3 regions of the Nocardiopsis mangrovi genome follow, and region 3 is predicted to be linked to each of the others. Evidence: riboswitches for the same ligand, from Rfam matches in the RefSeq annotation. Region 3 holds a riboswitch; each other region holds the start of a gene.
What was found. Region 3 has a riboswitch for thiamine pyrophosphate ahead of thiO (glycine oxidase ThiO). Riboswitches for the same ligand answer to the same signal wherever they lie in the genome.
Positions count from the first base shown of each region.

Region 1 (10,243 bases), on a different contig from region 3:
GGCGGGCTCGTCGACGACCTGCTGGTGCTGGCCCGTTTCGACGAACGGCCGCCCCTGGAGCCCGACGACGTCGATCTGGCGGCCCTGGCCCGCGACGCGGTGGGCGACGCCCGTGCGCGGGCTCCGGGCGAGCCGATCTCGCTCGATGCGCCCGAGCCGGTGCGCGTGGTCGGCGACGAACGGCGGCTGCGCCAAGTGCTCGCCAACCTCATCGGCAACGCCCTCGCGCACACGCCCGAGGGCACTGCGGTCCGGGTCGAGGTGGCCTATGCCCCGGCGCCGCTCCCGGACGGCGCGCAGGCGGGCGCGGGCGGTGTGGGCGCGCTCCCCGCCGGGGTGACCGCGACCGCCGTCGTGCGCGTGCGCGACGAGGGCCCCGGGATCGCGCCCGGCGACGCCCCCCACGTCTTCGACCGGTTCTACCGGCCCGGCGGCGACCGCTCCCGCGACCGCGGCGGGGCCGGGCTGGGCCTGGCCATCGTGGCCGCGATCGTCACGGCGCACGAGGGGCGCGTCGAGCTCGGCGGTACCGGTACTCAAGATCGGGGAACGACGTTTACAGTAGTGCTCCCGCTGGGGTGAGGACGGCGCCCCAGCGGGACCACCCCGCCTCGTCAGAGTCGCGTGAGATTCCTGGGCGGACCGTCCCTGCCGTCCTCGGGCAGGTCGGGCACCGCCGATGCCGCGAGCCCGGACACCGCGCCCAGCGCCCATTCCAGGGGGCCCCGGCCGAACACCGGACGCCACAGGGCGGCGAAGACGACCGCGCCGAGGATGAACGCCTCCAGCCGGAACGGGGCGATGTCGGTGAACGACATGCCGAGCACGGCGATGACCACGATGTGGCCGGAGTAGACGGTGAGCGACATCGAGCCTGCGGCGGCGAGCGGGGCCAGGAGCCACCCGGTGGCATCGGCCAGCGCCAGGCACGCCGCCAGCGCCAGCAGCGCGCAGCCGGTGGCCCCGGCGATCTCCATGGTGGTCCCGCTGTGCGGCGAGGCGACGAGCAGCCACCACGCGGTGTCGACGGGGACCTGGCCGTGCAGGTCGTTGACCTGCTCGGCCATCCACTGCCGCAGGGGCTCGCGCAGTGAGGGGTCGAGCGCGGAGGGATCGGTGCCGGCGGGGACGGCCTGGGGCTGGCTGAGCAGCAGCCGGTCGAGCACGCCGAAGGTGTTCAGCAGCAGCCACGACCCGCCGTAGCCGACCGCCGCCAGCGCGGCGCCGGCCGCGGCCAGCCGCACGCGCACCCGGCCCGACCGCAGGTCGAGGCGGCCCACGGCGAGCCCGGCGATGACGAACGCCATGAACGTGCACGCCGGGTAGTAGCCGGTCAGGAAGAAATCGCCGAATCCGCCGATCGAGGTCGGCCGGAACGGCGTGCCCTCGCCCATGGCGGCGCGGACGGCGAACGACACCTGCGGGCCGATCAGGCCCACGGCCGCCGCCGCGGCCATGAGCGCGGGCGCGCGCAGCCTGAGCAGTGGCAGGGCGAGCAGGAAGAAGCCGCCGTAGTAGGTGAGGATGACGGCGATCGGGGCGTCGAGCACGTCGAGTACCCCGCCGATCAGGGCGAGCACCAGCGCGCGGACCAGGACGCGTACGCGGGCGCGCTGGAGTTCGGTCCCCGCGAGGGGGACGGCCCGTCCGGTGGCCAGCGCGAGTGAGACGCCGGCGAGGAACGCGAAGAGCGCGGAGGAGCGGCCCCGGGTCAGCTCGTAGAACGCTTCGGCGGCGTCATCGCCGAACAGGCCGACCACGCCGATCGCGCCCACGCCCAGGTGTGCGGTGAACATCCCGAACAGGGCGAGGGAGCGGGCGACGTCGACCCCGGCGAGGCGGGCCGGCCGGGTGTCGGCGGTTACGGCGGCGGGGGTATCAGGGGTCTGCTGATCCACGCGGCCCACACTATGGCGTCTTGCCGCGTTTGTCCCCCTGCGTGGAACGGAGAGCCGACGAGCGAGCGGAGCCGGCCCTGTCCCCGGCCGAAGGCCCCCCCACAGGACCGGCGGAGCGGAGCGAGGAGGCGAGCGTGACCGGGAACACGGAACGGAGAGCCGACGAGCGAGCGGAGCCGGCCCTGTCCCCGGCCGAAGGCCCCCCCACAGGACCGGCGGAGCGGAGCGAGGAGGCGAGCGTGACCGGGAACACGGAACGGAGAGCCGACGAGCGAGCGGAGCCGGCCCTGTCCCCCGCCGAAGGCCCCCCCACAGGACCGGCGGAGCGGAGCGAGGAGGCGAGCGTGACCGGGAACACGGAACGGAGAGCCGACGAGCGAGCGGAGCCGGCCCTGCCCCCCGCCGAAGGCTCTACCCCACAGGACCGGCGGAGCGGAGCGAGGAGGCGAGCGTGACCGGGAACACGGAACGGAGAGCCGACGAGCGAGCAGAGCCGGCCCTGTCCCCGGCCGAAGGCCCTCCCCCACAGGACCGGCGGAGCGGAGCGAGGAGGCGAGCGTGACCGGGAACACGGAACGGAGAGCCGACGAGCGAGCGGAGCCGGCCCTGCCCCCCGCCGAAGGCTCTACCCCACAGGACCGGCGGAGCGGAGCGAGGAGGCGAGCGTAACCGGGAACACGGAACGGAGAGCCGACGAGCGAGCAGAGCCGACCCTGTCCCCCGCCGAAGGCCCTCCCCCACAGGACCGGCGGAGCGGAGCGAGGAGGCGAGCGTGACCGGGAACATGCTCCCGCCGTGCTCAGCCGGCGGTCCGCTCCCGCTCGGCGGCGAGCCGGCTGAAGTAGTCCAGGGCGCCCGGGTTGGCCAGGGAGTCGCGGCTCGCGACGCGGGCGGGGTCCTCTCCCATGAGGATCCGCTTCACGGGGACCTCCAGGACCTTGCCGGAGAGCGTCCGCGGTACCTCGGCGATGGCGCGCACCGCATCGGGGACGTGCCGCGGGGAGCAGTCCTCGCGGATACGGCGGGCCAGCCGCCGGGTCAGGCCGTCGTCGAGGGCGGTGCCGTCGCGCACCACCACGAACAGCTCGATGCGGGAGCCGCCCTCCGGCTGGGGGATGTCGACGACGAGCGCGTCGACGATCTCGTCCAGCGCGAACACGGCGCGGTAGATCTCGCTGGTGCCCATGCGGACCCCGCCGCGATTGATGGTGGAGTCGGAGCGCCCGTAGATGACGGCGGTGCCGCGTTCGGTGATCTCGATCCAGTCCCCGTGGCGCCACACGCCGGGGTACATGGCGAAGTAGCTGTCGCGCAGCCGCTCGCCGTCCGGGTCGCCCCAGAAGCGCAGCGGCATGGACGGAGCGGGCCGGGTGACCACGAGCTCGCCGACCTCCCCGACGACCTCGTTGCCGTCGGGGTCCCAGGCCGCGACGGCCATGCCCAGGCAGGGCGCCTGGATCTCGCCCTCGTGGACGGGCAGCGTGGGTACGCCGCCGACCAGGCAGGAGCAGATGTCGGTGCCCCCGCTGGTGGAGAACAGCCACAGGCGGTCGCCGAACTCGCGGTAGCACCAGTCGAAGCCCTCGGGGCTCAGCGGGGAGCCGGTGGAGCCGATGGCGTGCAGCCTCGACAGGTCCCGGCCCTCGGCGGGGTGCACGTCCTCCTTCATACAGGTCGTCAGATAGCCGGCGCTGGTACCGAAGACCGTCACCCCGGCGCGCTCGGCGAGGTCCCACAGCGTCCCGAGGTCGGGGTGGCCGGGGTTGCCGTCGAACAGGACGATGGAGGACTTGGTCAGCAACACGCTGACCAGGAAGTTCCACATCATCCAGCCGGTGGTGGTGAACCAGAACACCCGGTCGTCGCTCTGGGCGTCCAGGTGCAGGCCGAGGTTCTTCAGCTGTTCCAGCAGGATGCCCCCGTGCCCGTGCACGATCGCCTTGGGCAGGCCGGTGGTCCCCGAGGAGTAGAGCACCCACAGCGGGTGGTCGAAGGGCAGCGGCTCGAAGACGGACTCCGCGCCCTCTCCCGCCGCTTCGAGCTCCTCCCAGGACAGCGCGCCCTCGACCGGGCCCGCGGCACCGAGGTAGGAGAGCACCACGGTGTGCTCCAGCGTGGGCAGCTCATCGCGCAGCCGGGCGACCACGCCGGTCCGGTCGAAGTCCTTGCCGCCGTAGCGGTAGCCGTCGACCGCGAGCAGCACCTTCGGCTCGATCTGGGAGAAGCGGTCGATGACGCTGCGCACGCCGAAGTCGGGCGAGCACGACGACCACACCGCGCCGATCGACGCGCAGGCCAGGAAGGCCGCGACGGTCTCGGCGATGTTGGGCAGGTAGCCCACCACCCGGTCGCCGGGGCCCACGCCCAGGTGGCGCAGGCCCGTGGCGATGGCGGCGGTGCGGCGGCGCAGCTCCCCCCAGGTCCACTCGCCGAGGACGCGCAGCTCGGAGGCGTGCCGGATGGCGACGGTGTCGTCGTCCTTCCCGGCGAAGATGTGCCGCGCGTAGTTCACGGTCGCGCCCGGGAACCAGCGCGCCCCCGGCATCGCGTCGTCGGCGAGCACGGTCTCGTAGGGGGTGTCGGAGCGCACGCCGTAGTAGTCCCAGATGCCGGACCAGAAACCGTCGAGGTCGGTCACCGACCAGCGCCACAGCGCGTGGTAGTCGTCGACGGCCGCCGCCGGCGCCCCCTTGTGCTCGCCCGCCCACCGCGCGAACGCGGTGACCGCGGCGCGCTCGCGCCGCTCCGCGCCGGGTTCCCAGAGCACCGGTGGCTGTGTCCGCTCCGACATTCTCGCGCCTCCTGAATTCCCCGGCACGGCGGGCACACGCGGATGGGTCGCCGTCCCGGCCCGTGCGGATGTGACGACCATCATCTAACAACACCCGTCTCGGCCCCCGCCCGACGGGGCGTGCTTCCCGCCCGGCCTGCGGGGGCGCCTCAAGGCGGAGGCTTCCCTCGTCGCGGCGTACCCCCTCGGCCCCCGGTCGCACACCGCTCCTCGGTCCAGCCACCGCCGGCGCCCCGCAGGCGCGCTCAGAGGCCGCGGATGGCCGGCCCCGGCCCCGAGCGTGTCGCTTTCGATCGTCCGGTTCCGGGTCCCCTGCGGGTAATCTGCGATCTGGGGATGGAACCGCCAGGGCGGCGACGCCGGAGAGCGAGAGGCGGACGGGATGGTGCGCGGAACGGATGGCAACGGGCGGATACGGCTGCTGGGCGCCGCCGCCGTCGTACTCGCGGTCCTCTGCGCCGTCGTCCTCGCCGTGCCCGCCACGCGCGACGGCGTGGTCGACGCCTGGTGCCGGACCACGGGCGCCGGGTGCCCCGATTCCGGCCCGCCCGGCCCGCGGCCCGGAGACCCCGACTGGCGCCTGCGGCTCGATCCCGAAGCCGCCGCCACGTGGGGCCACTACGCCGCGCTGGGCGACTCCTACTCCTCAGGCGACGGCGCCGACGACTACGCGGCCGAGACCGCCGTCACCGGCGGGTGCTGGCGGTCGGCCAACGCCTACCCCGAGACGGTCGCCGCGGCCTACGACTTCGCGGGGGAACTCGGGTTCTACGCGTGCAGCAGCCAGCGGGGCCACGCGATGCTCGACGAACTGGGCTCGACCGACTCCCAGATCGACCGGGTGACCGAGCACACCTCGCTGGTCACCATCGGCATCGGCGGCAACGACCTCGGCTTCACCTCGGTCCTGCGCACCTGCATGGTCCGGCTGCCGCTGGTGGACACCACCGCGTGCAAGGACCAGGAGTCCGACATCGAGCGCCGGATGCGGCTGTTCGACGCCACCTTCACCGACCTGGTCGGCGAGATCCGCGACCGCGCCCCCGATGCCCGCATGCTGGTGGTGGGCTACCCGCGGCTGTTCCCGGCCGATCCCGACGGCATGTACTACACGCTCAACGCCAATGACCAGGAGTGGTTGAACGACACCCTGGAGCGGTTCAACGGGCAGGTGTCCGACGCCGTCGACGAGGCCGACGCCGAGATCACCGAGGACGGCGAGGTGGGCAGCGTCGAATACGTCGACGTCTTCACCGCGCTCAACGGGCACGAGGTCGGCACGGAGGAGGCGTGGCTCAACGGCGTCCTGCTGCGCGACCTCACCAGCGGGGTCTCGATCGACCGGAGCACCTTCCACCCCACCGCGGCGGGGCAGGACGCCCTCGCGGAGCGCGTGCGTGCGCAGATCGACGCCGGCCCCGACCGCCGGCTCTACGCCACCCGCTCCACCGTCGACAACGCGAGTCCCGACGTCCTCGCCGCCGAGATCGACTGACCTCCCGCGCCCCGGCAGGGGCCGCGCCGGAGGCGGACCGTCCCCGTGGCGGCCCACAGCGGGCCGAGGGGGAGCGCGCCCCCGGGACGGAGGGGTTCCTCCGCCCCGGGAAGCCGGTCAGGCGCGTTCCGCCCGGAGTTCGGCCAGGACCGCGCCGAGCTGGTCCAGGCCCCAGTTGAGGTCGTCCTCGGAGATGATCAGCGGCGGCGACAGCCGGATCGTGGACCCGTGGGTGTCCTTGACCAGCACGCCCCGGGCGAGGAGCCGCTCGCACAGCTCCCGTCCCCCGGCGAGGGACTCGTCGACGTCGATGCCCGCCCACAGCCCGATGCTGCGGGCGGCCACCACGCCGTTGCCGACGTACTCCTTGAGGCGGGTCCGCAGCACCTCGCCGAGCCGGCGGGCGTTCTCCAGGTACGGGCCGTCCTTGAGCATCCGCACCACGGTCCGGCCCATGGCGCCGGCGAGGGGGTTGCCGCCGAACGTGCTGCCGTGCTGCCCGGGCCGGATGACGTCGAGCACGTCGGCGTCGGCGACCACGGCGGAGACCGGAAGGATCCCGCCGCCCAGCGCCTTGCCGAACAGGTACACGTCGGGGACGACCCCGGTGTGCTCGCAGGCCCGCACCGTGCCCGTGCGGCCCAGCCCCGACTGCACCTCGTCGGCGATGAACAGCACCCGTTGCTCGTCGCAGATCTCGCGCACCCGCGGCAGGTAGTCGGGCGGCGGCACGATGACCCCCGCCTCGCCCTGGACGGGTTCGATGAGGACCGCGGCCGTGGTGGCGTCGATCGCGTCGGCGACGGCCACCGCGTCCCCGTAGGGCACGACGCGGAACCCCGGGGTGTAGGGCCCGAACCCGCCATAGGCGTCGGGGTCTTCGGAGAAGGAGATGATGGTGGTGGTGCGGCCGTGGAAGTTGCCTCCCGCGACCACGATCGTGGCCTGGCCGTCGGGGACCCCCTTGACGTCGTAGGCCCAGCGCCGGGCGAGTTTGATCCCGGTCTCGACCGCCTCGGCGCCCGTGTTCATGGGCAGCACCTGCTCCTTGCCGACCAGGTCGGCGAGAGAGGTGACGAACGGCGCGAACTGGTCGTTGTAGAAGGCGCGGCTGGTCAGCGTGATGCGGTCCAGCTGGTGGTGGGCAGCCGCGAGCAGGTCGGGGTTGCGGTGGCCGAAGTTCATCGCCGAGTAGCCGGCCAGGCAGTCGAGGAGGCGGCGCCCCTCGACGTCGGTGACCCAGGCCCCGTCGCCTTCGGCGATCACGACGGGCAGCGGGTTGTAGTTGTGTGCCGAGTGGGTGTCGGCGAGTCCGATGTGCTCGGAGGTGGAGATGGCGGGTCCGGCGGGATCGCCGCCGTCGCGCCGGCCCAGACCGCGGGTGTCGCTCATCCAGGTTCCCTTCGATCGCCCTTGATCGTCGTCGATCAGTGGATACCCGCTCGGATCACGCACAAAGCGCCCGCTCGGGCGGCCTCCAGCAGGAGAACAGACGGCACCCGGGGGTCGCAAGGGTGGCCGGCCATGACCCGCCGAGCGGCGGGCTTGGCGGTTTCCGCCCTTGTCGGCGTCCCCGCGATGGGGCTAGGGGGTCGAAAGCGGCGGGGCGGGCGTGAGAGATTGGGGGCACGCCAAGGCGCGGGGTGCCGGAAACGGCTGAGAACACACCCGTCGAACCTGATCTAGCTCGTACTAGCGAAGGAACGCCCGTGAGCAGTCACAACATCTTGTCCATCGCCGGCAGCGACCCCAGCGGCGGCGCGGGGGTCCAGGCCGATCTCAAGACGTTCTCCGCCCTCGGCGGATACGGCATGACGGTCATCACCGCCCTGACCGCCCAGTCGACCACCGGGGTGGCCGGTGTGCAGGAGGTCCCCGCCGACTTCGTGGCCCTCCAGCTCGACACGCTGCTCGCCGACGCCCGGGTCGACGCGGTCAAGATCGGCATGCTGGCCACCCCGGAGGTGATCGGCGCCGTCGCCAAGGCCATCGACACCCACCGGCTCCCCCATGTGGTCCTGGACCCGGTGATGGTGGCCAAGAGCGGCGACCGGCTGCTGGCGGCCGAGGCGATCGACGTGGTCCGCTCCGAGCTGCTGCCGCGCGCCGACCTGGTCACCCCCAACCTGCCCGAGGCCGCCGCGCTCTTGGGCGAGGACGAGGCGGGCGACCTCGACGCGATGCGCGCTCAGGCCGGCCGGCTGCTGGACCTGGGCGCGCGGCGGGTGCTGCTCAAAGGCGGCCACCTCGGCGGGGACACCAGCACCGACCTGCTCGTGGCGGCGGACGCGGCCCCGCAGGTGTTCACGGCCGAGCGCGTCGCCACCCGCAACACCCACGGCACGGGCTGCACGCTGTCGTCGGCGATCGCCGCCCTGCGCCCGCAGCGGCCCGGCTTCGACGCCGCCGTACGCGACGCCAAAACCTACCTGACCGCCGCGCTGCGGCACGCCGACGCCCTCGACGCCGGGCACGGGACCGGGCCGGTCCACCACTTCCACGCCTGGTGGCCCACCGGGGCGCGCGGGTGAACACGACCGGGGCACCGGCCGGCGCCGGCCGGTGCGTCGCGCTCGCGGCGGCCGGGCGGGACGGGGAGTCGCGCCCCCGGAGAGCGCGGGGTCGCGCCGGCTCCGCCGCCCCGCCGGCGACGCGTCAGGAGTCGGCGGGCTCCTCCGGAGCCTGGGCGAGAGCGAGGGCGCTGAGTGCCGCTGCGGCCTGGGCGGGGTCGGCGCCGCGGCCGACCGCGATGCCCAGCAGGTAGGCCGTGAGCGGCGCCGCCGGGCGGGCCACCGAGTGGGCGGCGTCCTTGGCGAGGTCGAGGATCAGCTTGACGTCGGAGGGGTCGAGCCGCTCGGGGAGTTCGAGTTCGGCGGAGGCGAGCTTCGCCCATTCGACGAGGGTCATGGAGTGCTCCGTAGGTCGTCGTGGCCGGAAGGGACCGGGCGCCGCCGGTGAGCCGTACGCTACGCGGCCGGCGGCGGCCGCCCTGCTCCCGGGGACCCCTTGCGCGGCGGGGCCCGGTGGTCAGCGATCCTACGGTCCGGACCGGCGGGCCGCCCCGCCGGCGGCGGGTCCTCGCCCCCGCGTGGCAGCGGCGGGGCGCCTGCCGATACTGTTGCGCGACAGGGGAGCGGGACCGGCCCTTCCGCGATGACCGGTGCCGCTTCTCCTCCCCCCCGTGACCCGGCGCGGGCCCGCTGCCTGCTACGCGGCGGGGGATCCGGCCTGTGCTCCGGTGCCGAGATCGGCGAGGATCTCGTCGAGGCGGTCGAGGTGCGCGCGGATCCACGACAGTGCGAGGGGGTCGTCGGCGGCCAAGGACTCGTGGCGCTGGTCGGCGGTCTCGCCGTAGAGCAGGCTCGTGGCGACGCGCATCCGCAGGGCCCTGGCGGACTCCCCGAACTCCGCCGCCGGTAACACGCCCATCCCGTAGCTCTTCAGGAGCAGGCCGGTGAGCGCGCGGCCCGTGGTGACCCCGTGGACGGCGGCCAGGCGCTCCCGGTGCGGCTCGAAGTCGGGGTAGAGGTAGAACGCCGCCTGCGGTGCGGCGAGCGTCGCCCCGGCCGCCGCGAACCGGCCCGCGACCGCCCGTGCGACCAGGCCGTGCAGCCGGCGGCTGCGGGCGATGTGCGCGGTGAGTTCGGCGGGTTCGGCGAAGGCGAGCGCTCCGGCCTGCTGCACGGGGCCGGCCGGGCTGGACCAGATCTCGCTGGCGACCCCGAGCAGGTCGGCGCGCAGCCGCCGGCCGGTCTCGCCCTCGGGGAGCCGGGCGACGCCCAGCCGCCAGCCGCCCAGCGCCAGGTTCTTGCTGAGCCCGGTGGTGATGACGGTCCGCTCCGGCGCGAACCCGGCGGCGCTGTGCACGGTGGTCGTGAGGTCGTGCACGAGGTCGCGGTAGATCTCATCGGAGATGATGAACAGGTCGAGCTCGCGGGCGACCTCGGCCACGCGCCGCACGGTCGCCTCGGACGCCACCGTCCCCGTGGGGTTGTCGGGCGTGGTGAGGATGACGGAGCGGACGTCGCGCCCGCGTGCGCGGGCGCGGGTGACGGCCGC
Region 1 covers NZ_JBHSFQ010000002.1:128,126-138,368, reverse strand. The annotation lists gene ACFO4E_RS02585 (sensor histidine kinase) at 1-582, shown strand, start outside; gene ACFO4E_RS02580 (heparan-alpha-glucosaminide N-acetyltransferase domain-containing protein) at 615-1,898, opposite strand; gene ACFO4E_RS02575 (acetoacetate--CoA ligase) at 2,698-4,689, opposite strand; gene ACFO4E_RS02570 (SGNH/GDSL hydrolase family protein) at 5,072-6,184, shown strand; gene rocD (ornithine--oxo-acid transaminase) at 6,302-7,576, opposite strand; TPP riboswitch at 7,814-7,905, shown strand; gene thiD (bifunctional hydroxymethylpyrimidine kinase/phosphomethylpyrimidine kinase) at 7,894-8,715, shown strand; gene ACFO4E_RS02555 (DUF6457 domain-containing protein) at 8,840-9,091, opposite strand; gene ACFO4E_RS02550 (pyridoxal phosphate-dependent aminotransferase) at 9,392-10,243, opposite strand, start outside.
Region 1: another riboswitch for thiamine pyrophosphate. It lies ahead of thiD (bifunctional hydroxymethylpyrimidine kinase/phosphomethylpyrimidine kinase); the one in region 3 lies ahead of thiO (glycine oxidase ThiO).

Region 2 (10,243 bases), on a different contig from region 3:
TTGGGGTACCAGCCGGAGTCGACCGCGGCGCGCGAGGCGCCCACGGCGGCACCGAGGGAGTCGGCGAGGGCTTCGACGACGGAGAAGTCGTCGGAGCCGACACCGCGGCCGCCCGAGACCACGATCGCGGCCTCGGTCAGCTCCGGGCGCGCGCCCTTCTCCTGGGCGACGCGCTCGACCACCTTGGCCGACTTCGCGGCGTCGGAGATCTCGACCGACACCTGCTCCAGGACCGCGGCGCCCTCGGCCGGCGCCGGCGGCACCGAGTTGGGGCGCACCGCGACGACCGGCACGCCGGAGCGCACCTTGGCGTGGGTGACGGTGGCGCCGCCGAAGACGCTGTGCTCGGCCAGCAGGCCGGCGTCGATGTCGACGACGTCGGTGAGGACGCCGGAGCCCAGCTTCACGGCGGTACGGCCGGCGATCTCCTTGTTCGCGGCGGTGGCCGAGACGAGGATCGCGGCGGCGGACGCCTCGCCGGCCAGCTTCGCCAGCAGCTCAGCGGTCGGCGCCACGACGTAGTCGTTCAGCTCGGCCGGCGCGACGTAGACCTTCTCGGCGCCGTACTCGGCGAGCCGGGCCCGCCCGGAGTCGGCGCCGTCGCCGACCCACACCGCGGCGGGCTCGCCGATGCGGCGGGCGGCGGTCAGCAGCTCGGTGGTGACCTTCTTGACCTCTCCGTCAACGTGGTCGACGAGGACGAGGACCTCAGCCATGTCTGTCAATCCCTACTTTCGTTCCCCGCTCGCGGACCTAGACGAACTTCTTCTCGGCGAGGAAGTCGGCGGCCTTGACGCCGCCGTCGCCCTCGTCCTTGACGATGGTCCCGGCGGCGCGCGGCGGGGCCGCCGCGGAGTCGACGGTCTCGGTCGTGGCGGCGGCCAGCCCGATCTTGGCGGGGTCGATGCCGGCATCGGCGGCGGCGAGCGTCTGCACCGGCTTCTTCTTGGCCGCCATGATGAGCTTGAACGACGGGTAGCGCGGCTCGTTGATCTTCTCGACCACCGAGACGACCGCCGGCAGCCGCGCCTCGACGACGTCGTAGCCGTAGTCGGTCTGGCGCTGGACGCGGATGTCGCCGCCCTCGATGTCGACCTTGCCGGCGAGTGTGAGCTGCGGCAGGCCGAGGTACTCCGCCAGGGCCGCCCCGACGACGCCGGTGCGGGCGTCGGTGGACTCCGAGCCCAGGACGACCAGGTCGAACTCCAGGGTGCCCAGTGCCTGGGAGAGCGCGTAGGCGGTCTGGAGGGCGTCGGAGCCGTGCAGGGCGTCGTCCACCAGGTGGACCGCCTTGTCGGCGCCCATCGACAGGGCCTTGCGGATGGAGTCCGTGGCCTGGCCGGGGCCCATGGTCAGGATGGTGACCTCGCCGCCGTGCTTCTCCTTGAGGAGCAGCGCCTCTTCGATGGCGTACTCGTCGAGCTCGTTGATGACCCCGTCGGACGCGGCGCGGTCGAGCGTGTGGTCGTCCGACGCGAGTTTCCGTTCGGTCGCCGTGTCCGGGACCTGCTTGACCAAAACGACGATATTCATGGCCGGTGGCCGACCTCCCTGCGCTCCCATGCGTCGCCCGCTCGGACGGCGCGGACGCCTCGCGCGTCCGTGTGTGACCCCTAAGGGTGTCAGTCGTACTGCTGCGATCGGGTGGCGGGGCGGCGTTCACGTCACGCCGTCCCACCTGTTCGTGGTGGCTTCTCCCCCTGATGTTACTGACTAGTAGCCCAGGGGCAACCGCCGACCCCCGTTCCGGGGATGAGACGTGTCACCTGGAGGATCCGCCGAAGAACCCGCCCGGCCCCTCCGAGAACGGTCCCGCCGGGGCCGCGGAGAAGCCGAAGGAGAGCACCAGCATCGCCAGCAGCACCACCGCGACCATCGATCCCCAGTAGACGTAGACGTTGCGGATGCCGATCTTGCCGACCAGCCCCAGCGCCTCGCGCCGCGCCCCCTTGGCGTTGGGCCCGAGGAAGCTCAGCAGCACCGTGACGCAGAAGGCGTAGGCCGAGATGTTGTTGGGGGTCCACTGGTCGGCGATGAGCGCGATCACCATGCCGACGAGGATGCCGACGAGCAGGTAGCCGAGCCCGTAGAGGAGGGTACGGCCCAGGGTGCGCAGCAGCGCCCACGGCAGGCTGAGCGCGATCACCATGTTGTCGGACTGGCGCGGGCCGCGGGTCTGCAGCCGCCGCGCGTGGTCGGTCTTGACGGTGTCGAGCGCGCCCAGGACGGCGGCGGCCAGCACCCCCACGACCAGGCCGAACAGCGGAACCGTCAGGCACAGCCCCGCGATCAGGCACAGCACGGGGATCAGGATGAGCGACGGCAGCCGGCGCGGCTCGTCCTCGTAGTAGTCGTCGTCTTCGTCGTCGGCGGAGACGTAGTCGCTGAGGCGGTCGCTCCCGGAGCGCCCGAAGCGGCCGAGGAATCCCCCGCGGCGATCGTCGCCCTCCTCGTCATCGTCGTCGCCGTCGGCGTAGGAGGCGACCTGGCGGCCGCGGCCGTCGTCGACCGGCGTGAGGATGTCGCGGAACTCCTCGGGGCGCAGCGTGGAGTTGAAGAACTGGGTCCGCGGCGCCATGGAGTCGTCGGCGCCGTAAGGAGCGGCCTGGTCGGGGTCGAGCCGGCCGGTGGCCTGGGGGTCGGCGGGCGCGACCGCCATGGTCCGGTCGGGGGAACCCGCGCTGTCGGGGTCGACCGCCATGGTCCGGTCGGGGAGGCCCGCGCTGTCGGCCCGGTCGGGGTCGACGGCCATCGTGCGGTCGGGCACCCCGCCCGCGCCGGCGGCCATGGTGCGGTCCGGGGAGCCGCTGCCGCCGGCCCCGCTGAAATCGTCCGCGGCCTGCGGGTCGACGGGGTTGGTGCGCAGGGGGTCCTGCGCACCCGCGCCCGCGCCGTGGCCCATGGCGGAGGCGGCGAGGCCGCCCGCGGCGGCACCGGCCGCGGCGCCCGCGGCCAGGGCCCCGAGCCCGCCGCCGTCGCCCTGGTCATCGGGGCGCGCGGCCTGCACGGTGTGGTGGCCGGTCAGCCCGCTGCCGGAATAGGCGGAGGCGTCCTCGGTCCAGGGCAGGTCGAGGTTGAGGCGCCCGGTCTCGGCGAGCAGCCCGCGCGCGGTGGGCCGTGCCGACATGTCGCGGGAGACGGCGGACAGCACCAGCGGCTTCAGCGCTTCGGGCATGCCGTCGAGGTTGATCTCGCCGTTGAGGATGCGGAAGAAGATGACCTCGAAGGAGCCCGCCCCATAGGGCGCGTGGCCCGTGGCGGCGAAGGCGACGGTCGCGCCCCAGGCGTGGATGTCGGTGGCCGAGCCGAGGTCGGTGCCCTCGATGACCTCGGGCGACAGGTAGCTGGGCGTGCCCACGAACGTGCCGGTCTGGGTCAGCTTCGCGCCGTCGACGGCGTGGGCGATGCCGAAGTCGATGACGATCGGCTCGCCGTTGGAGATGATGACGTTGCCGGGCTTGAGGTCGCGGTGGATGACGTCGGCCTCGTGGATGGCGCCGATCGCCCGCGCCAGCCCGGAGACGAACCGGGTCAGGGCCCGCCCGCGCAGGGGGCCGTGGTCGGTGACCGTGGAGTCGAGCGTGGGGCCCGGGATGTACTCGGTGACGACCCAGGGGAGCTCGGCGGAGATGTCGGCGTCGATGACCCCGGCGACGTTGCTGCTCTGCACGCGGCGCATGGTCTCGACCTCGCGGGCGAGCCGGGCACGCGCGATGTGGTCGCCGGCCACTTCGGAGCGCAACACCTTGATCGCGACCAGCCGGTCCTGCCGCGGGTCTACGGCTTGGTACACAACGCCCATTCCGCCCCGGCCGATTCTGCGGCGGATCATGTACGGGCCGATGCGCTCCGGCAGCCCCTCGTCCTCGGGGAAACCTGCCGTCATTGCCATAGCGAATTCATCCCCTCAAAACCCCGCACACCCACCGCAACAGCCTATCGGCCGGGGATGGCCGGGACCTCCGCCGGAGCCCGGCGCCCGGCCGGTTCCTTTGTGTCGTGATCTCCACAGCGACCTGTCGAGTGCCCGCCGCGGCGGTGTGAGACCACCGGGGCGCGCCCCTTGATGCAACGCTCATCGGACGCCCGCCCGCGCCTGAGCCGAAGCCCACCGGGCCGGTGTCCGTGATTGCCGTCCGGCACGTTCCGAGCGACCACATGAGTATGACGGAAAAAGCGGGGGCGCGGTTCCGCCGGATCCCCCGCGCGCCGCCCCCTGGGACCGGCGCGCGCCCACCGGCGCGGGCCGAAACCGCCTGCCGCCTGGCCGGGTGCGCGGGGCCGCGGCGCCCCGAACCGGGGCCGGAACCGGCCGCAGGACCCGGGAAGAACCCGGGTCCCACTGAGGAACCCTCAGGGCGCGGGCACCCCGAGGCCCTCGACGACCACCGCACCCGGCAGCTCGGCGAGCGCGGCGCCGGAGACCACGAGCTTGGACGCGCGCAGTCCGCTGCCGATCACCGCGTGGGGGGTCCGCGCCACCGCCCCGTCCACCAGGATCGGCCAGTCGGCCGGCAGCCCCACGGGGGTGATCCCGCCGTACTCCATGCCGGCCTGCGCGACCGCGTCCTCCTGCCGGGCGAACGACGCCTTGCGAGCCTCCAGGTGGCGCCGCGCGACCCCGTTGACGTCCGCACGGGTGCTCGCCAGGACCACGCAGGCCGCCATCCGCGCCGTCCCGCCCCGCTTGGCGGAGATCACCACGCAGTTCGCCGACGCGTCCAGCGGGATGCCGTAGGCGGCGCAGCAGTTCGCGGTGTCGGCGAGTCCGGGGTCGATCTCGGCGACCAGCGGGTCGGCGGCGGGCGCCGCCGTCTTCCACCGCTCCAGCGCCTCAGCGACGGGTGCGGCGAGCAGGTCGCGGCGTTCGGTGGCGGGGTGGGTGTCCAGTCCCCACATATCGGTGTCTCCTCGTGAATGTCGATGGGTGTGCCGGCGGGGCCGGGACGGGGACCGGCCGGCCCGTGCTCGCGCCCCGCTGCCCGGTCCCGGCTACCTGCCGGAGAAGCGGGCCTTGCCCGGCCCCTGCTCGGCGAAGCTGCGCATCCCCGTCTTCTGGTCCTCGGTGGCGAACAGGGCGGCGAAGTGCTGCCGCTCGATCTCCAGGCCCGTGGCCAGGTCGGTCTCCAGCCCGCTGTCGATGGCCTGCTTGGCCGCGCGCAGCGCGATCGCCGGCCCGCCGGCGTAGCGCGCCGCCGTCCGGACCGCCGCGGCGTAGACCTCGGCCGCCGGGACGACGGAGTCGACCAGGCCGATCGCCAGCGCCTCCTCGGCGCCCACGTGGCGGCCGGAGTAGATCAGGTCCTTGGCGCGGGCCGGCCCGATGAGGCGGGGCAGGCGCTGGGTGCCGCCGGCCCCGGGGATCACCCCCAGCAGGATCTCGGGCTGGCCCAGCTTGGCGTCATCGGCGGCCACCCGGAAATCGGCGCACAGGGCGAGTTCGCAGCCGCCGCCCAGGGCGTAGCCGGTGATGGCCGCCACCACCGGCTTGGGGATGCGCGCGACGGCGGTGAGGGCGTCCTGGAGCGCGCGGGAGTAGCCGGCCATGGCGGCGTAGTCCAGCTCCGCCATCTCCTTGACGTCGGCCCCGGCGGCGAACACCTTCTCCCCGCCGTAGAGCACGACCGCGCTCACCGAGTCGTCGGCGCCGACCTCAGCGGCCGCCGCGCCGATCTCGGCCTGCACCCGCGCGCTGATCGCGTTCATCTTCGGCCGGTCCAGGCGGATGACCGCGACGGCCGGTGTGTCCGGATCGGTCTCCACACGCACGAATCCACCCATGTCCCGCCGCCTTCCTCGATGGCCGTCGCCTCCCCCGCTGTTTACCACGCGCGGGACGCCGGCGGCCCGGCGGTGTCAGGAGAACAGCGGCGTCCACGTCCCCAGCGCCAGGGACAGGCCGTGGGCCGCGCACAGGACGGCGGCGGTGCCGGCCAGCAGGCCCGTGTCGGCCGCCCGCCACCGGCTCACCCGGGCATGGGTGCGCCGGCCGCCCCCGAAGGAGCGCGCGTCCATCGCCGTCGCGAGCTGGGTTCCCGTGCGGATCGACCGCACCAGGAGGGCGAACACCTTGCCGGCGAAGACGGTCAGGGCGGTGGCGGGGTTGCGTCCGGCCTCCAGCCCGCGGGCCCGGCGCGCCAGGCCGAGGATCCGCCACTGCGCCGCGAGCAGCGGCACCAGCCGCACCGCCGCGAGCACGCCCAGGGCGGGGCGTTCCGGGACCTTGAGCCTCTGCACCAGGGCGTCGGCCAGCTCGGTGGGGTCGCTGGTCAGCCCGACGAGCATGCCCGGCAGGGCGATCGCCAGGAGCCGCACGGCCGTTCCGAGCGCGGCGGCGGGGCCGCCGTCGCCGAACAGCAGGGTCACCACCCCGATCGACGCGCCCATGAGCAGCAGGGGCAGGCCCAAGGGGAGCAGCAGGCCCCGCTGCAGCCCGGCGAACGGGAGCACCAGCACCGCGGCCGCCAGGACGGCGCCGCTGGTGACGGGGTCGACGACCGGGACCAGGCCCGCGACCACCGCCAGCGCGGCGACCACCTTGGCCGCGGGGTTGGCCCGGACCAGCCAGGCCCGCGCATCGGGCTCCTCGGGGGGCGCGGCGCCGCCGGGATCCCGGGCGGGCGGCCGCCGCGGCACCTCTTCGCCCGCTGAGCGGATCACGCCTCTCCCCCTTCCGCGCCTTCGGTGACGGGCGCGGCGGGGGCCGCCACACGGCCGCCGTCGACGCGCAGCTCGGTATCGGCGAGGGCGCGCAGCAGCGGTTCGTCGTGAGTGCACATGACCACCGCCCGGCCCTGCGCGCGCAGGCCGGCCAGCAGCTCGACCAGCTCGGTCCAGGCCCGCGTGTCCTGGCCGAACGTCGGCTCGTCGAGCAGCAGCACATCGGGGGCGTGGGCGGACCCGGAGCTCAGGGCCGTGGCGACCGACAGCCGCCGCTTCTCCCCGCCGGAGAGCGTGAACGGGTGCACGTCGGCCAGCGCGCCCAGGCGCAGGCGCTCCAGCAGCTCCTCGACCCATGCCGCGGTCGCCCGCTCCCCCACGCCGGCGCGCAAAGGGGCGAAGCGCAGCTCGTCGCGGACCGTCCCGGTGACGAACTGGTCCTCCGCGTGCTGGAAGACCGTCCCCACGTGCCGGGACAGGGTCCGCGCGGGCCAGCGGGCGAGCGGGCGGCGGTCCCCCTCGGCGAGGCGGCCGCGCGGCAGCACCGCTCCCGCGGCGGGCCGGGCCAGCCCCGCCAGCAGCATCAGCAGCGTCGACTTGCCCGCACCGTTGGGCCCGGTCAGAGCGGTGGCGGTCCCGGCGCGGACCTCGGCGTCGGCGGCGTGCAGCAGGGTACGCCGCTCCGATCCGCGCCCGGACCCGACGCCGATTCCCGCGGGGGCGCGCACCGTGCACCCGGACGCCTCGATGAGGGCTCCGCCGCCGGGCGCGGGGGCCACCCGGGGCGCCGGCTCGTGCCCGGGGATCCACACCCCCCGCCGGGCCAGGCGCTCGCCGTGTTCGGCGAAGACCGCGCACGGGGCGCCGTCGGCGATCACCCCGCCGCCCTGTTCCACCACGACGACCCGGTCCACCAGGGCGGTCGCCGCCGAGGCGCCGCCCACGACGTCGGCGACCCGGTGCTCGACCAGGACCATGGTGGCCTCGGTCGTGGCGGCCAGGTCCGCGAGCAGCGCGCGGACCAGCGCCGCGCCCTCGGGGTCGAGGTTGGCGGTGGGTTCGTCCAGCAGCAGCAGGCGGGGGCGCATGGCGAGGGCCCCGGCCACCACCAGGCGCTGCTTCTCCCCGCCCGAAAGGGCCGCGGTGGGGCGGCCGACGCCGTAGGGGAAGCCGACCCCGGAGAGGGCGGTGTGCACGCGCGGCCAGATGTCCTCGCGTGCCACGCCGAGGTTCTCCAGGCCGAAGGCGACGTCGTCACCCGCGCGCGCCATGACGAGCTGGGTCTCGGGGTCCTGCCCGACGAGCCCGATCCCGCCGCGCCCGCCGCCGGGCGGCGCCCCGTCGACGAGCAGGCTCCCCTCGGTGTCGCCGGTGATGGCGCCGCTCTCGCCGGTGAGCCCGGCCATGGCGTGCAGCAGCGTGCTCTTGCCCGCGCCGGACGCGCCCAGCAGCAGGACCCGTTCGCCGGGTTCGATGGTGAGGTCGACGCCGCGCAGCGCCCATCCGCCGCGGCCCGCGTGCCGCCACCCCCAGTCCGACAGATCGACGCGCGCGCCTTCGGGGGACGTCACCCCTGGGCCGACGGGAAGGGGGTCAGCGCGCCGGCCTTGGCCAGCGCCGTGGTCAGCAGCCGCCCGCCGACGCCGGCGACGAGCGCGGCGCTGAGGACGACGATGACCCCGTAGGGCACCTGGAAGGACAGCGGCAGCTCGGGGTAGTAGCGGATGTTGTCCCAGATGGCCGGGGAGATCCCGGCCGCGGCGCCGGCGAGGACCGCCGTGACCATGCCCCAGCGGCGGTAGCGGCCGGCGGCGAAGACGAGTTCGGGCAGCAGCCCCTGGGTGAAGCCGGCGAGGACGACCGCGACGCCCCACTGGGTGCCCAGCAGCATCGAGACGACGGCGGCGGCGGTCGAGGTGAGCACGGCCGCCCCGGGCCGGCGGATGATCAGCCCGCCCAGCACGCCCGGAAGCAGCCACACCCCGTAGAGGACGGCCTGTGCGGGCGGGAAGAACAGGAAGAGGGGTTCGGTGGCGGCCCAGAGCATGCCCCAGAACCAGAAGATCACGCCGCAGGCGACGCCCAGGACCGCGGCGACGACGATGTCCACCGTGCGGTAGCGCGGCCGGTCCGGTGCGGGGGTCCCGGTGCCGGGGCCGGATGCGGTGTCACTCAATGGGTGTCCCTTCGCGTCGCGAAACGGAGGGCCCAGGCCAAGAGCGCCGGCCGGTGTCCGGCGGCGTGCGTGCACGCCGGGGACGGTCCGGTGGCGGGTCCACGACTTCCTTCGCTGGCATGACCCAGATCAGGTGTGTGAGGGTCTGCGGTCGGCGACCGCACTCTCAGCGCCGTAGCGCTCCCCTGTCGGTTTCACCCATTATGACCGTTGCGCCGGGCGCCGGGTCAAGCGCACCCCCGCTCCCGGCCGCCCGCCGGCCGTTCACGTGACGATGATCACACCGATCGCCGGCGCCGACACCGCCGGCGCACGGCACATCCGCCAGGAGCGTGGGTAGCGAACGTGTCGTATCCGTCCAGCCCGCGCGGACACCCGTGGTCGGGCGCGGCACCGAGAGGCGGGGATGCCCCGTGGCCACACACGAGCCGGTACGGGCCGCCGGCCGCGCGGACCCGGCGGCCGTGCCCGACACCTTCACCTCGGCCGCCCCGCGCGACCCCCACTGGTACAAGAGCGCGGTCTTCTACGAGGTGCTCACCCGCGGGTTCCACGACTCCAACGGCGACGGCACCGGCGATCTGCGCGGGCTGATCGACAAGCTCGACTACCTCGAATGGCTCGGGATCGACTGCGTCTGGCTGCTGCCGCTGTACGAATCCCCCCTGCGCGACGGCGGCTACGACATCGCCGACTACCTGAGCATCCTCCCGGAGTTCGGGCACATCGCCGACTTCGTCGACCTCGTCGAGCAGGCCCACCGGCGCGGGATCCGGGTCATCACCGACCTGGTCATGAACCACACCAGCGACCGGCACCCGTGGTTCGCGGCGTCACGGGAGGACCCCTCCGGCCCCTACGGCGACTTCTACGTGTGGTCGGACTCCGCCGACCGCTACAACGACGCCCGCGTCATCTTCGTCGACACCGAGCCCTCCAACTGGACCTACGACGAGCGCCGCGGCCAGTACTACTGGCACCGGTTCTTCGCCCACCAGCCCGACCTGAACTTCGAGAACCCCGACGTGCAGGACGCCATCCTGGAGGTGCTGCGCTTCTGGCTGGACCTCGGCATCGACGGATTCCGCCTCGACGCGGTGCCCTACCTCTTCGAACGCGAGGGCACCAACTGCGAGAACCTCCGGGAGACGCACGACTTCCTCAAGCGCGTGCGCGCCGAGGTCGACCGCCTCTACCCCGACCGGGTGCTGCTGAGCGAGGCCAACCAGTGGCCGGCCGACGTCGTCGACTACTTCGGGGACTTCGCGTCCGGCGGCGACGAATGCCATATGAACTTCCACTTCCCGCTCATGCCCCGGATGTTCATGGCCGTCAGCCGCGAGCAGCGGCGCCCCATCTCCGAGATCCTGGAGCAGACCCCCGAGATCCCGCGGGGCTGCCAGTGGG
Region 2 covers NZ_JBHSFQ010000011.1:123,662-133,904, forward strand. The annotation lists gene ACFO4E_RS13635 (electron transfer flavoprotein subunit alpha/FixB family protein) at 1-716, opposite strand, end outside; gene ACFO4E_RS13640 (electron transfer flavoprotein subunit beta/FixA family protein) at 754-1,533, opposite strand; gene ACFO4E_RS13645 (serine/threonine-protein kinase) at 1,763-3,892, opposite strand; gene ACFO4E_RS13650 (YbaK/EbsC family protein) at 4,354-4,899, opposite strand; gene ACFO4E_RS13655 (enoyl-CoA hydratase/isomerase family protein) at 4,993-5,781, opposite strand; gene ACFO4E_RS13660 (energy-coupling factor transporter transmembrane component T) at 5,857-6,660, opposite strand; gene ACFO4E_RS13665 (ABC transporter ATP-binding protein) at 6,657-8,231, opposite strand; gene ACFO4E_RS13670 (ECF transporter S component) at 8,228-8,836, opposite strand; TPP riboswitch at 8,926-9,033, opposite strand; gene treS (maltose alpha-D-glucosyltransferase) at 9,250-10,243, shown strand, end outside.
Region 2: another riboswitch for thiamine pyrophosphate. It lies ahead of ACFO4E_RS13670 (ECF transporter S component); the one in region 3 lies ahead of thiO (glycine oxidase ThiO).

Region 3 (10,243 bases):
CTCGTCGGCCACGACCTCCAGCTTGATCCAGTCGGTCTCCAGCGCCTCGCGGGCCAGGCGGGCGGTGCGGAGCGCCTCGGCGGCGGTGAAGCACCCGGCGGTGTTGGGCAGCGGGCGGATGCCGTTGCGCCGCAGCACGTCCCAGACCGAGCCCTGCGCGCCGGGGGAGACCCGGCGCAGCGCCACGGTGGTCAGCTCGGTGCCCGAGGCGATCAGCGCGTCCTCCAGGACGCGCATCGACGGCGCCCCGCCGGTTCCGGTGATGAGCCGCGAGGAGAACTCGCTCCCGGCGATGACGAGCGGGTCGGCGGCGGGGCGGGACGCCGGTGCGGCGGCCGGGTCGCCGATGTCGGTGGTCATGGTCAGCCTCCCTGGACGGCGGTCAGGACGTCCACACGGTCGTTCTCGGCGACGAGGGTGCGCGGCCAGGCCGCGCGGGGGACGACCTCGTCGTTGACCGCGGCCGCCACGCCCCCCTGGGCATCGGTGAGGGAGCCGACGATGTCGGCCACGGTGCTGCGGGGCGCCACCGGGGTGGGCCGCCCGTTGATGATCACGTTCACGTGCGTGCCTCGCTTCCATCGGGGCCGCCGTCGGCGGCGAAGAGCCGGGCGTAGCCGGGCAGGCCCCCGCCCGCCAGCACGTCGGCCAGCGCGTCGCCGGTGGCGGGGGCGAACAGGACGCCGTGCCGGTGGTGGCCCACGGCGAGGTGCAGGCCCGGGAGCCCGGTGGGGCCCAGCAGCGGTGCGTTGCCGGGCGAGCCGGGGCGCAGCCCGACGCAGATCTCGGCGACCTCCAGCTCCTCGACCCCGGGGACCAGGGTGTGGGCGTCGCGCAGCAGCTCCCACATCCCGCCCGCGGTCGGCCGCAGGTCGGCGCCCATCTCCTCCTGGGTGGCGCCCACGACCACCTCTCCGCTGTCGCGGGGGACCAGGTAGACGGGGGCGCCCCGGACCAGGCCGCGTACGGTGCGCGTGACGACGGGCGCGGCACCGGAGGGCGTGCGCAGCCGCAGCAGCTGGCCCTTGACCGGGCGCAGCGGCGGGACGGCGCCGTCGGGCAGCCCGCCGATCTCCGGCGTCCACACCCCCGCCGCCAGGACGACCTGGTCGGCGAGCAGCTCGCCGCCGCCGGCGAGGAGCACGCCGGCGGCCCGGCCGCGGGAGGTGAGCAGGCTCGCCGCCCGGTCGCGGACGCGCTGGGCGCCGCGCCGCCGGGCCGCGGCCGCCAGGGCGGCGGTGAGCAGGCGGGGGTCGACGGAGTGGTCGTCGGGGGCCAGGACGCCGCCGCGCACCGACGGGGCGAGCATCGGCTCCAGCCTGCGGCACGCGCGGCCCGTCAGCCGTTCGGCGGCCAGCCCCAGGCGGGCCTGGAGCTCCGCGAGCTCGCTCAGCCGGGCGAGGTCGTCGGTGTCGTAGGCGACCTGGAGGGTGCCGCCGGTCCGGTAGCCCGCGTGCAGGCCGGAGTCGCGCTCCAGCTCCTCGACGAACGCGGGATAGCGGTCGCGCGAGAGCGCGCCGAACCGCATCAGCGCCTCCTCGCCGAACACGGCCTCGCCGGCCGGGGTCAGCATGCCCGCCGCGACCCCGGACGCGGCGCCCGGGGTCGAATCGGGGGCGACGACGGTGACGTGCAGGCCGCGCCGGGCCGCCCGCCAGGCGACGGCGAGCCCGATCACGCCCGCGCCCACGACGAGGACTTCGCAGGGGCCGGGCGCGGGAGGCGCCGGAGGGGACGGGGACGGTGGTGAGAACGGGGACGGGGGTGTCGTGCGCACGGCTCCGCTGCCACTCCCTTCGCCGGTATGACCCGGATCAGGTTCTTGCGGTCGGAGGCTCGCCGCCTCCCTCTCAGCCGGTCCCACCGGCTCCCGCGGGGATCGTTGCTCGCGGCCAATCCTAGGGCCCCGCCTCCGGCGCCGGGCGACCGCCCTCCCGCGACGGGCCCGCTACGCCGGAAGCGATAAGGCCGGAGGGCCTGGTTTGGCGCACCCGGAACTGTGGGACATTGGCTGCGTGACAGAGAACGACCACACCATCGATTCCCTGGTCGGCGACTGGTTGACCCTGAAGGAAGCGGCGAAGGCGCTGAACATCAGCCCGAACCGGGTGAAGCAGTACATCGGCGACCACAAGCTGCTGGGGGTCCGCCGCAAGGGCGAGACCGTGGTCCCCGCGGCCTTCATCGCCGGCGGCGACATCGTCAAGGGCCTGCCGGGGACCCTCACGCTCCTCGCCGACTGCGGATTCGCCACCGACGAGGCGCTGACCTGGATGTTCACTCCGGACGACACCCTCCCGGGGGCGCCCATCGAAGCGCTGATCGCCAACCGCGGCACCGAGGTCCGCCGCCGCGCCCAGGCCATGGCGTTCTGACGGCCCGCCCCACCGCTGCCGGGCCCGCCTCGGGCGCGGGAACGGGCGCGCACTAGCCTGGGGCGGGTGAACACGAGCCCGCGCCGCCGCCTGGCCGATGCCCGCCTGTACCTGTGCACCGACGCCCGCCGCGAACGGGGCGACCTCGCGTCCTTCCTCGACGCCGCCCTGGCGGGCGGCGTCGACATCGTGCAGCTCCGCGACAAGTCGCTGGAGGCGCGGGAGGAGCTGGCGGCGCTCGCGACCGTGCGCGAAGCCTGCGAACGCCACGGCGCGCTGCTGGCGGTCAACGACCGGGCCGACATCGCCCGCGCCGCCGGCGCCGACGTGCTCCACCTGGGCCAGCGGGACCTGCCCGTGCCCTTCGCCCGCGAGATCATCGGCGACGGCCCGCTGATCGGCCGGTCCAACAACAACGCCGCCTCGGCCGCCGCGTCGGCGGCCGAGGACGGAGTGGACTACTACTGCGTCGGCCCCACCTGGGCCACGCCGACCAAGCCCGGCCGCCCCGCGGCCGGGCTGCCGCTGGTCCGGACGGCCGCGGAGCTGCCGGGCGGGCGCCCGTGGTTCGCCATCGGCGGCATCGACCTGGACAACCTGGACCGGGTCCTGGACGCCGGCGCGCGCCGCGTGGTCGTCGTGCGCGCCATCACCGAGGCCCCCGACCCCCGCGCCGCGGCCGCCGCGTTCACCCGGCGCCTGCGGGCCGCGGTCTGAGCCCCATTTCGACAGAGCGGGCGCGGCGCCTTGCCCGCAGCGGCGGCGGACGCCGCGCACGGAACCGGCCGCCGCGGTCCGGATCGGGCCGTCGCCGCCCGCTCGGGGTTCAGGGGTTGATGCGGCTCAGCGCGCTGGGGTGCTTGCGCAGGTAGCCCTCGATCGTCTGGGCGGGGTGGCCGGTCAGATCGGGGACAGCGGGGGAGACGACGTCCATCTCGCCCGCGGCGATGGCGGCGTAGGAACTGGCCCAGCCCTCGACGGCCCACTCCGGGGCGCCCGACGGCCGGCGCGACTCCAGCGCCTCGTCCCAGGTCTCCGGGACGTAGCGGACGACCTTCCCGGTGAGCGTGGACAGCCGTTCCACGGTCTCTCCCAGGCTGACGGCCTCGGGCCCGGTCAGGTCGTAGGTGCGTCCGTCGTGCTCCTGTTGCCCGAGCAGCACGGCGACCGCCGCGTCGGCGACGTCGTCGCGCGACACCCACGCGATCCGGCCCTGCCCGGCCGGGCCGCGGATCACGCCGTGCTCGTCGGCCCAGTCGGGCAGCAGGTCCAGGTAGAGGCTCGGCCGCAGGAAGGTGTGCTCCACGCCCGTGGAGCGGATGTGGGCCTCGGTGTAGAAGTGGTCGCGGGCGAAGGTGAACGTGGCGGCCGGCGCGGCGGAGAGGAAGGACAGGTAGACGATCCGGCTCACGCCCGCCGCCACCGCGGCGTCGACCGCGCTGATGTGCTGGTCGATCCGGTCGGCGGCCTCGATGGCCGAGACCAGCAGCAGGGTGTCGGTGCCGCGCACCGCCCGCCGGAAGGCAGCGGGGTCCTCGTAGGCGGCCATCGCCGCGCTGGCCGACGCGAGCTCCGGGGCGCGGTTGAGGTCGCGGACGATCAGCCGCTGGCGCACGCCGCGCCGCGCCAGCCGGGCCGCCACGCGCCCGCCGACTGCGCCCGTGGCCCCGGTGATCCCGACGGTGTGCGCTATTGCCTGATCCTTGCCCATGAGTCCCATTTTCGGGCAATGGCGCCCCGCGCGCACTCACCGGCGCGCGGGGCGGTCGCCGTCAGCGCGCCGCGTCCTGGGCGCCGGCCCCGGCGGGAGCCGGCGCGGACGGCGGTGCGGGCGCGGCGGGTTCGGGGCGCCGGTAGGTGAGCCGGCGCAGCAGCACCTCGGCGGGCCCGCGCCGGCCCGCGCGTTCGAGCGCGTAGGCGACGGCCACGGTCACCAGCCACACCGCGATCGCGAACAGCGCCATCGAGGCGCTGTGCATGGCGGCGCCGAGGCCCAGGCCCCAGGCGGCGAGCACGGGCGAGCAGATCACCGACTGCGCGAGGTAGCTGGTCATGGAGCGCTTGCCGACGGCGGTGACCGCGACCACGACCACGCCCTGGCGCTCGCGGCGGCCGAGCAGGTGGCCGATGATCCCGAACAGCGCGACATAGCCCAGCCCGCCGAACAGGCCGGCGAGGGACCGGGCCCCGTCCAGCGACTCCAGAGCGGGGGCGTTCAGGTTCAGCAGCCCGACCAGGTTCAGCGCTCCGGGGAGCGCGACCAGCCAGGCGGCCGAGATCCCCAGAACGGCGGTCCAGCCCAGGAGGCGCAGGTTGCTCCCCGGGAGCTCCAGGACGCGGCGCCGGCCCGCCGCCATGCCGAGCAGCATCGCCGCGGGCACGATCAGGCCGAGGCCCTGGACGAGGCTGGTCAGCGGCCACATCATCAGCCGGGCCAGCGCCGCGCCCAGGACGGTCGGCTCGCTGAAGGAGGCGAACATGAGGTCGGCGACGCCGCCGTCCACCGCCCCGGCGGCACCGTCCGGGCCCTGCGCGGCGATGACGCCCCCGGCCACCGAGACCAGGGCGAGCAGGGCCGCCAGCCCGGCGAGGACCGCCGCCCAGACGCGGATGGTGCGCTCCCGGCGGCGCAGGAACAGGCCGCACATCACCAGCCCGGCCAGCCCGTAGGCGCCCAGGATGTCGCCCATCCACAGCAGGGCCGCGTGGACGAACCCGAACACGAGCAGCCACAGGTGGCGGCGGCGCAGCAGCGCCGCGGCGCCCCGCGGATCGGCGCCGGCCGCGATCTGGCGGTCGAAGGTGCGCATGATCCCGTAGCCGAACAGGAAGGCGAACATCGGGTAGATGCGGCCGTCGACGGCCACCGTCATGACGAACTGCACCGCCGTGTCCAGCGCCGACCCGCCGTCGGGGTGCGGGCTCATCGACGGCCGGTCGGTCCCCCACAGGTAGTACGGGGTATTGGCCAGGGCGATCATCAACAGCATGAAGCCGCGGGCGAGGTCGGGGGCGAGCGCGCGTTCCGTCGCGCGGGTGGGACCTCGGTGTGGCGTACGGGTGGGCTGCATAAGGGGGCTCCTGTGGGGTCCTTCAGCGGACTTTCCCCCAGGGTCGCGGACGGCGGCGCCACGGGCATCCGCTTGCGGGAGGAGCCCGCTTCCTCCGCATGGCCGACCGCCTCCGCCACCACCGCAGGAGACGGCCCCGGCGGCGGCCCGCTCCACCGGAGGACGCCGCCTCCGCCGTCCCGGGCGTTCCGCGGGGTCAGTGCTCGCGGGCGGTGGCCGCGACGATGAGGTCGGCGAGGGAGCGGCGGGCCTCGTCGTCGATCAGGTCGCTGTCGAGGGCGTCGGCGGCCTGGCCGACATAGTCGTCGATCCGGCGCTCACAGGCCGCCAGGGCGCCGCATTCGGTGGTGACGCCGCGCATCCACTCCACGTCGCCGGGGGTGAGGCCGGGGTCGCCCAGCAGGCGCCGGAACCGGGCGGAGTCGGCGGCGGGGGCGCGCTCCAGGGTCTCGGCGACGATCAGCGTGCGCTTGCCCTCGCGCAGGTCGTCGCCTGCGGGCTTGCCCGTCTGCTCGGGGTCGCCGAAGACCCCCAGAACGTCGTCGCGCAGCTGGAAGGCGATGCCCAGCGGCAGGCCGTAGGCGGTGTAGACCGGGGTGAGGTCGTCGGCGCGCCCGGCCAGGGCCGCGCCCAGGTGCAGCGGGCGCTCGACGGTGTACTTGGCGGCCTTGTAGTGCATGACGCGCAGCGACGCCTCGACGCTCTCGGCGCCGCGCACCTGTTCGAGCATGTCGAGGTACTGCCCGGCCATGACCTCGGTGCGCATCCGGTCGAACGGGCCGCGGCCGTCGTGCAGCGCCTTCAGCGGCAGCTCGCTGGCCGCGTACATCTGGTCGCTCCAGGCCAGGCAGAGGTCGCCGATGAGGATGGCCGCCCCCTGGCCGAACGCCGCGCCACCGCCCGACCAGCCCGATCTCCGGTGCAGCCCCTCCAGGCGCTTGTGGGTGGCCGGCAGGCCGCGCCGGGTGTCGCTGTTGTCGATGACGTCGTCATGGATCAGCGCGCACGCCTGGAGGAATTCCAGGGAGGCGGCGGCGGTGTAGATCCCGGGCACGTCGGTGCCGCCGGCCCCCCGCCAGCCCCAGTAGCAGAAGGCCGGGCGCAGCCTCTTGCCGCCCGTCAGCATGGCCTCCAGGGCCTCCATCGCGGGCTCCAGCTCCGGGCCGATCTCCAGGAGTTCGGCCCTGCGCTCCGCTGCGAACGCGGTGAGCTCGGTGTCGACGGCCCCGCGCACGAAGGAGACCGGTGTGGCGTAAGAGGAGGTCATGCAGAGCAGGCTATCCGTTCCGGGACGGCCGCCCGCCGCCGCCGGGCCGGTGGCGTCGCCTAAGGTGGTGGGCATGCTTGGGTCTACGACACGCTCCGGTCCGGCGCGTCACTCCGCCGCGCGGCCCCGCCGCATCCGCGATCTGCTCACCGCCGGCGAACCGACGTTCTCCTTCGAGTTCTTCCCGCCCAAGACCGACCAGGGGCAGCGCAAGCTCTGGCGGGTCATCCGCGAGATCGAGGCGCTCCAGCCCTCCTTCGTCTCGGTCACCTACGGAGCGGGCGGTGGTACCCGCGACCGCACGGTCGAGATCACCGAGCGCATGGCCACCGACACCACCCTCCTCCCGGTGGCGCACATGACCGCCGTCGACCACTCCGTGCGCGAGCTGCGCCACCTCATCGGCCGGTTCGCCGATGTCGGCGTCACCAACGTGCTGGCGCTGCGCGGCGACCCCCCGGGCGACCCGCTGGGGGAGTGGGTCCGCCATCCCGAGGGCCTGGAGTACGCCGACGAACTCGTCCGGCTGCTCAAGGAGAGCGGCGACTTCTGCGTGGGCGTGGCGGCGTTCCCCTACAAGCACCCCCGCTCGGCCGACGTCGACTCCGACGTCGAGTACTTCGTGCGCAAGTGCCGCGCCGGCGCCGACTACGCGATCACCCAGATGTTCTTCGACCCCGAGGACTACCTCCGGCTGCGCGACCGGGTCGCGGCCAAGGGGTGCGACGTGCCGATCATCCCCGAGATCATGCCGGTGGTGAAGCTGGGCACGATCGAGCGCTCCGAGCAGCTGTCGGGCGCCCCGTTCCCGCGCCACCTGGCGGAGGAGTTCGCGAAGGTGGGCGACGACCCCGAGGCCGTGCGCAGGCTGGGGATCGAGCAGGCCACCCGGATGTGCGAGCGGCTGCTCGACGAAGGCGCCCCCGGCATCCACTTCATCACCTTCAACCAGTCCACAGCCACGCGCGAGATCTACCAGCGGATCGCCGCCGACCGGCTGCCCGCAATGGCAGCGGGGCGGCCATGATCGCGAAGGGCCGGTCCGGGCTGCCCGGGAACCGGAACTCCGGCAGGACGTCGGTGAACCCGCACGAGGCGTAGAGCCGGCGGGCCACGGTGGGGCCGGTGTGGGTCGACAGCACGGCGGTGCGCTCGGCGCGCGCCGCCGTGAGGTGTTCCAGGAGCCCGCGCCCCAGGCCCCGCCCCTGGTGGTCGGGGTGCACGTGCAGTTCGGCGATCTCGAAGGCGTCGGTGAACCACCGCCGCTCGGCGGCGGGGTCGCGCGAGCGCAGCTCCTCGGTGACCACGTCGTGCCACCACTGCCCGCGGTGGCCGTGGAAGCCGTAGGCGAACCCGAGGACGGCCGTGCCGCCGGGGGCGAGCGCCGCCACCGCGCGAAAGCCGGTGTTGAGGGTGTGGTGCTCCATGATCGTGTGCCGCCCGGCGAGCTGGTCGGGGGGCGGGGACATGGCCGCGGAGTAGACGTCCAGGAGCGCGGGGAGCGCGTGGACGAAGGCGGGGGCGGTCGGTTCCCACAACTCGGCATCGGTCTGCACAGCGCCACCCTAGATGACGCCGCCGCGCCACCCGGACCTTCTTGACGAAAGCCATTGCGTGAGGTTAACTGAGATTGTTCGAACGGATGTTCGATCTCGGTGGCCGGGGTTCGGCCCTGGCCCGCCGATCGCACCGGCCGCTACCCCCGTGGCGGCCGTGCGCGGGAGCGGCCGGGTGGGGGAGGGGAAGCCCCTTGCCCGGCCGCTTCGCCGTGTGCGGACCACGGCCGCGGCCGCGGTCCCTCGCGCCCGGTGCACATGCAGGTGGCCACGCACCCTGACACGGGTACGTGGCCACCTGCATTGCGGCATGCGTGCCCCTGGGGCATGGGGGCGCTGACGAAGATGCGCGGGGACGTTCCTAGAACGCGTCGACGGCGCGGCGCGCCTCGGGGTCGAGGACGCCCCAGTTGATCAGCTCCTCGGTGAGGTCGCCGGGCGAGCGGTCGTAGATCACCGCGAGCGAGCGCAGGTCCTCCTGGCGGATGGACAGCACGCGGCCGTTGTAGTCGCCGCGCTGGCTCTGGATGGTCGCGACGTAGCGCGCGAGCGGGCCGGCCTTCTCCTGCGGCAGCTGCTGCATGCGCTCAAGGTCGATGACGAGCTTGGGTGTGGGGCCGAGCGGGGTCGGCGCGGCGCCGCCCGGCAGCAGCTCCGACATCGGGACACCGTAGAAGTCCGCGAGCTCGGCGAGCTTCTGCACGGTGACCGCGCGGTCACCGCGCTCGTAGGAGCCCACGACGACGGCCTTCCAGCGGCCGTGGGACTTCTCCTCCACCCCGTGCAGGGACAGGCCCTGCTGGGTGCGGATGGCGCGCAGCCGCGCGCCGAGGGACTTCGCGTATTCGGATGGCATCTTCTTCGTCGCTCCCCGGCCGTGATGGTGGCTGGTGTGGGCAGTGGGCCCCGAGTTCGCTCGGTAGTGACCAAGCCCCCGGAAAATGTGCTGTGCACCGATTCGCGAGGGGTGGACACGGAGCGGTCCCACCCAGATTGGTTACGGACAGTGACGGTAGGGCTGTTCGGTTGCCAGGTCAAGCCGTTGGGCGGAAACGCGACTAATCAGTGGCCAAACCGTGCGTAAGTGAGGGGTCTCTCATTTCGGGAGTGATGCGGACCAAACGCAGCCGGGTGCGTACCGCAAAGCCTGGCGGCGCAAGCACTTTCGCGTTCTTCGCGGAGGAAGGCGGCGGATTGGGCGCCGCTCGAATCCCACTCGAAGCGCGGATGTCAATGTCGAAATGAGTGATCATCGTCATATTTTCGCCGAGTTTCACTCGGCGGCCCGGCGGGCCCGGTGGGACGGCGCTGGTAGCGTGAGGCCGTTCGACATCCTTTAACGACCTGTTCAGCGAGGCAGGGAAGGGGGTCATCACTGTGTGTGCGCACAAACGCGCAGAACGTGATGCACATGTCGAGGATCCGCCCGCGCGCGATCATACCGACGCGCAGCGCGCCGTCCTCGAAGGCCCGGAGATCCACCGGGCCCTCACCCGGATCGCCCACGAGGTGCTCGAACGCACCAAGGGCGCCCACGACGTCACCCTGCTCGGCATCCCCACACGCGGCGTACCGCTCGCCCGCCGGCTCGCCGAGCGCATCGAACGCGTCGAGGACCGCACCATCCCCTGGGGCTCCCTCGACATCACCATGTACCGCGACGACCTGCGCCTGGCACCCGCCCGCGCGCTCGGCCGCACCGAGATCCCGCCCGAGGGCATCGACGGCCGCACCGTCGTGCTCGTCGACGACGTGCTCTTCTCCGGCCGCAGCGTCCGCGCCGCGCTCGACGCCCTCAACGACCTCGGCCGGCCCCGCGCCGTCCAGCTCGCCACCCTGGTCGACCGCGGCCACCGGCGGCTGCCGATCCGCGCCGACTACGTCGGCAAGAACCTGCCCACCTCCATGCGCGAGAACGTCGCCGTCCTGCTCGACGAACTCGACGGCCGCGACGCGGTGCTGATCGGCCCGGCC
Region 3 covers NZ_JBHSFQ010000004.1:176,230-186,472, reverse strand. The annotation lists gene ACFO4E_RS06590 (thiazole synthase) at 1-360, opposite strand, end outside; gene thiS (sulfur carrier protein ThiS) at 363-563, opposite strand; gene thiO (glycine oxidase ThiO) at 560-1,690, opposite strand; TPP riboswitch at 1,775-1,884, opposite strand; gene ACFO4E_RS06575 (Rv2175c family DNA-binding protein) at 2,016-2,375, shown strand; gene thiE (thiamine phosphate synthase) at 2,442-3,092, shown strand; gene ACFO4E_RS06565 (NAD(P)H-binding protein) at 3,202-4,086, opposite strand; gene ACFO4E_RS06560 (DUF418 domain-containing protein) at 4,148-5,446, opposite strand; gene ACFO4E_RS06555 (polyprenyl synthetase family protein) at 5,643-6,713, opposite strand; gene metF (methylenetetrahydrofolate reductase [NAD(P)H]) at 6,787-7,740, shown strand; gene ACFO4E_RS06545 (GNAT family N-acetyltransferase) at 7,658-8,269, opposite strand; gene bldD (transcriptional regulator BldD) at 8,631-9,125, opposite strand; gene pyrR (bifunctional pyr operon transcriptional regulator/uracil phosphoribosyltransferase PyrR) at 9,647-10,243, shown strand, end outside.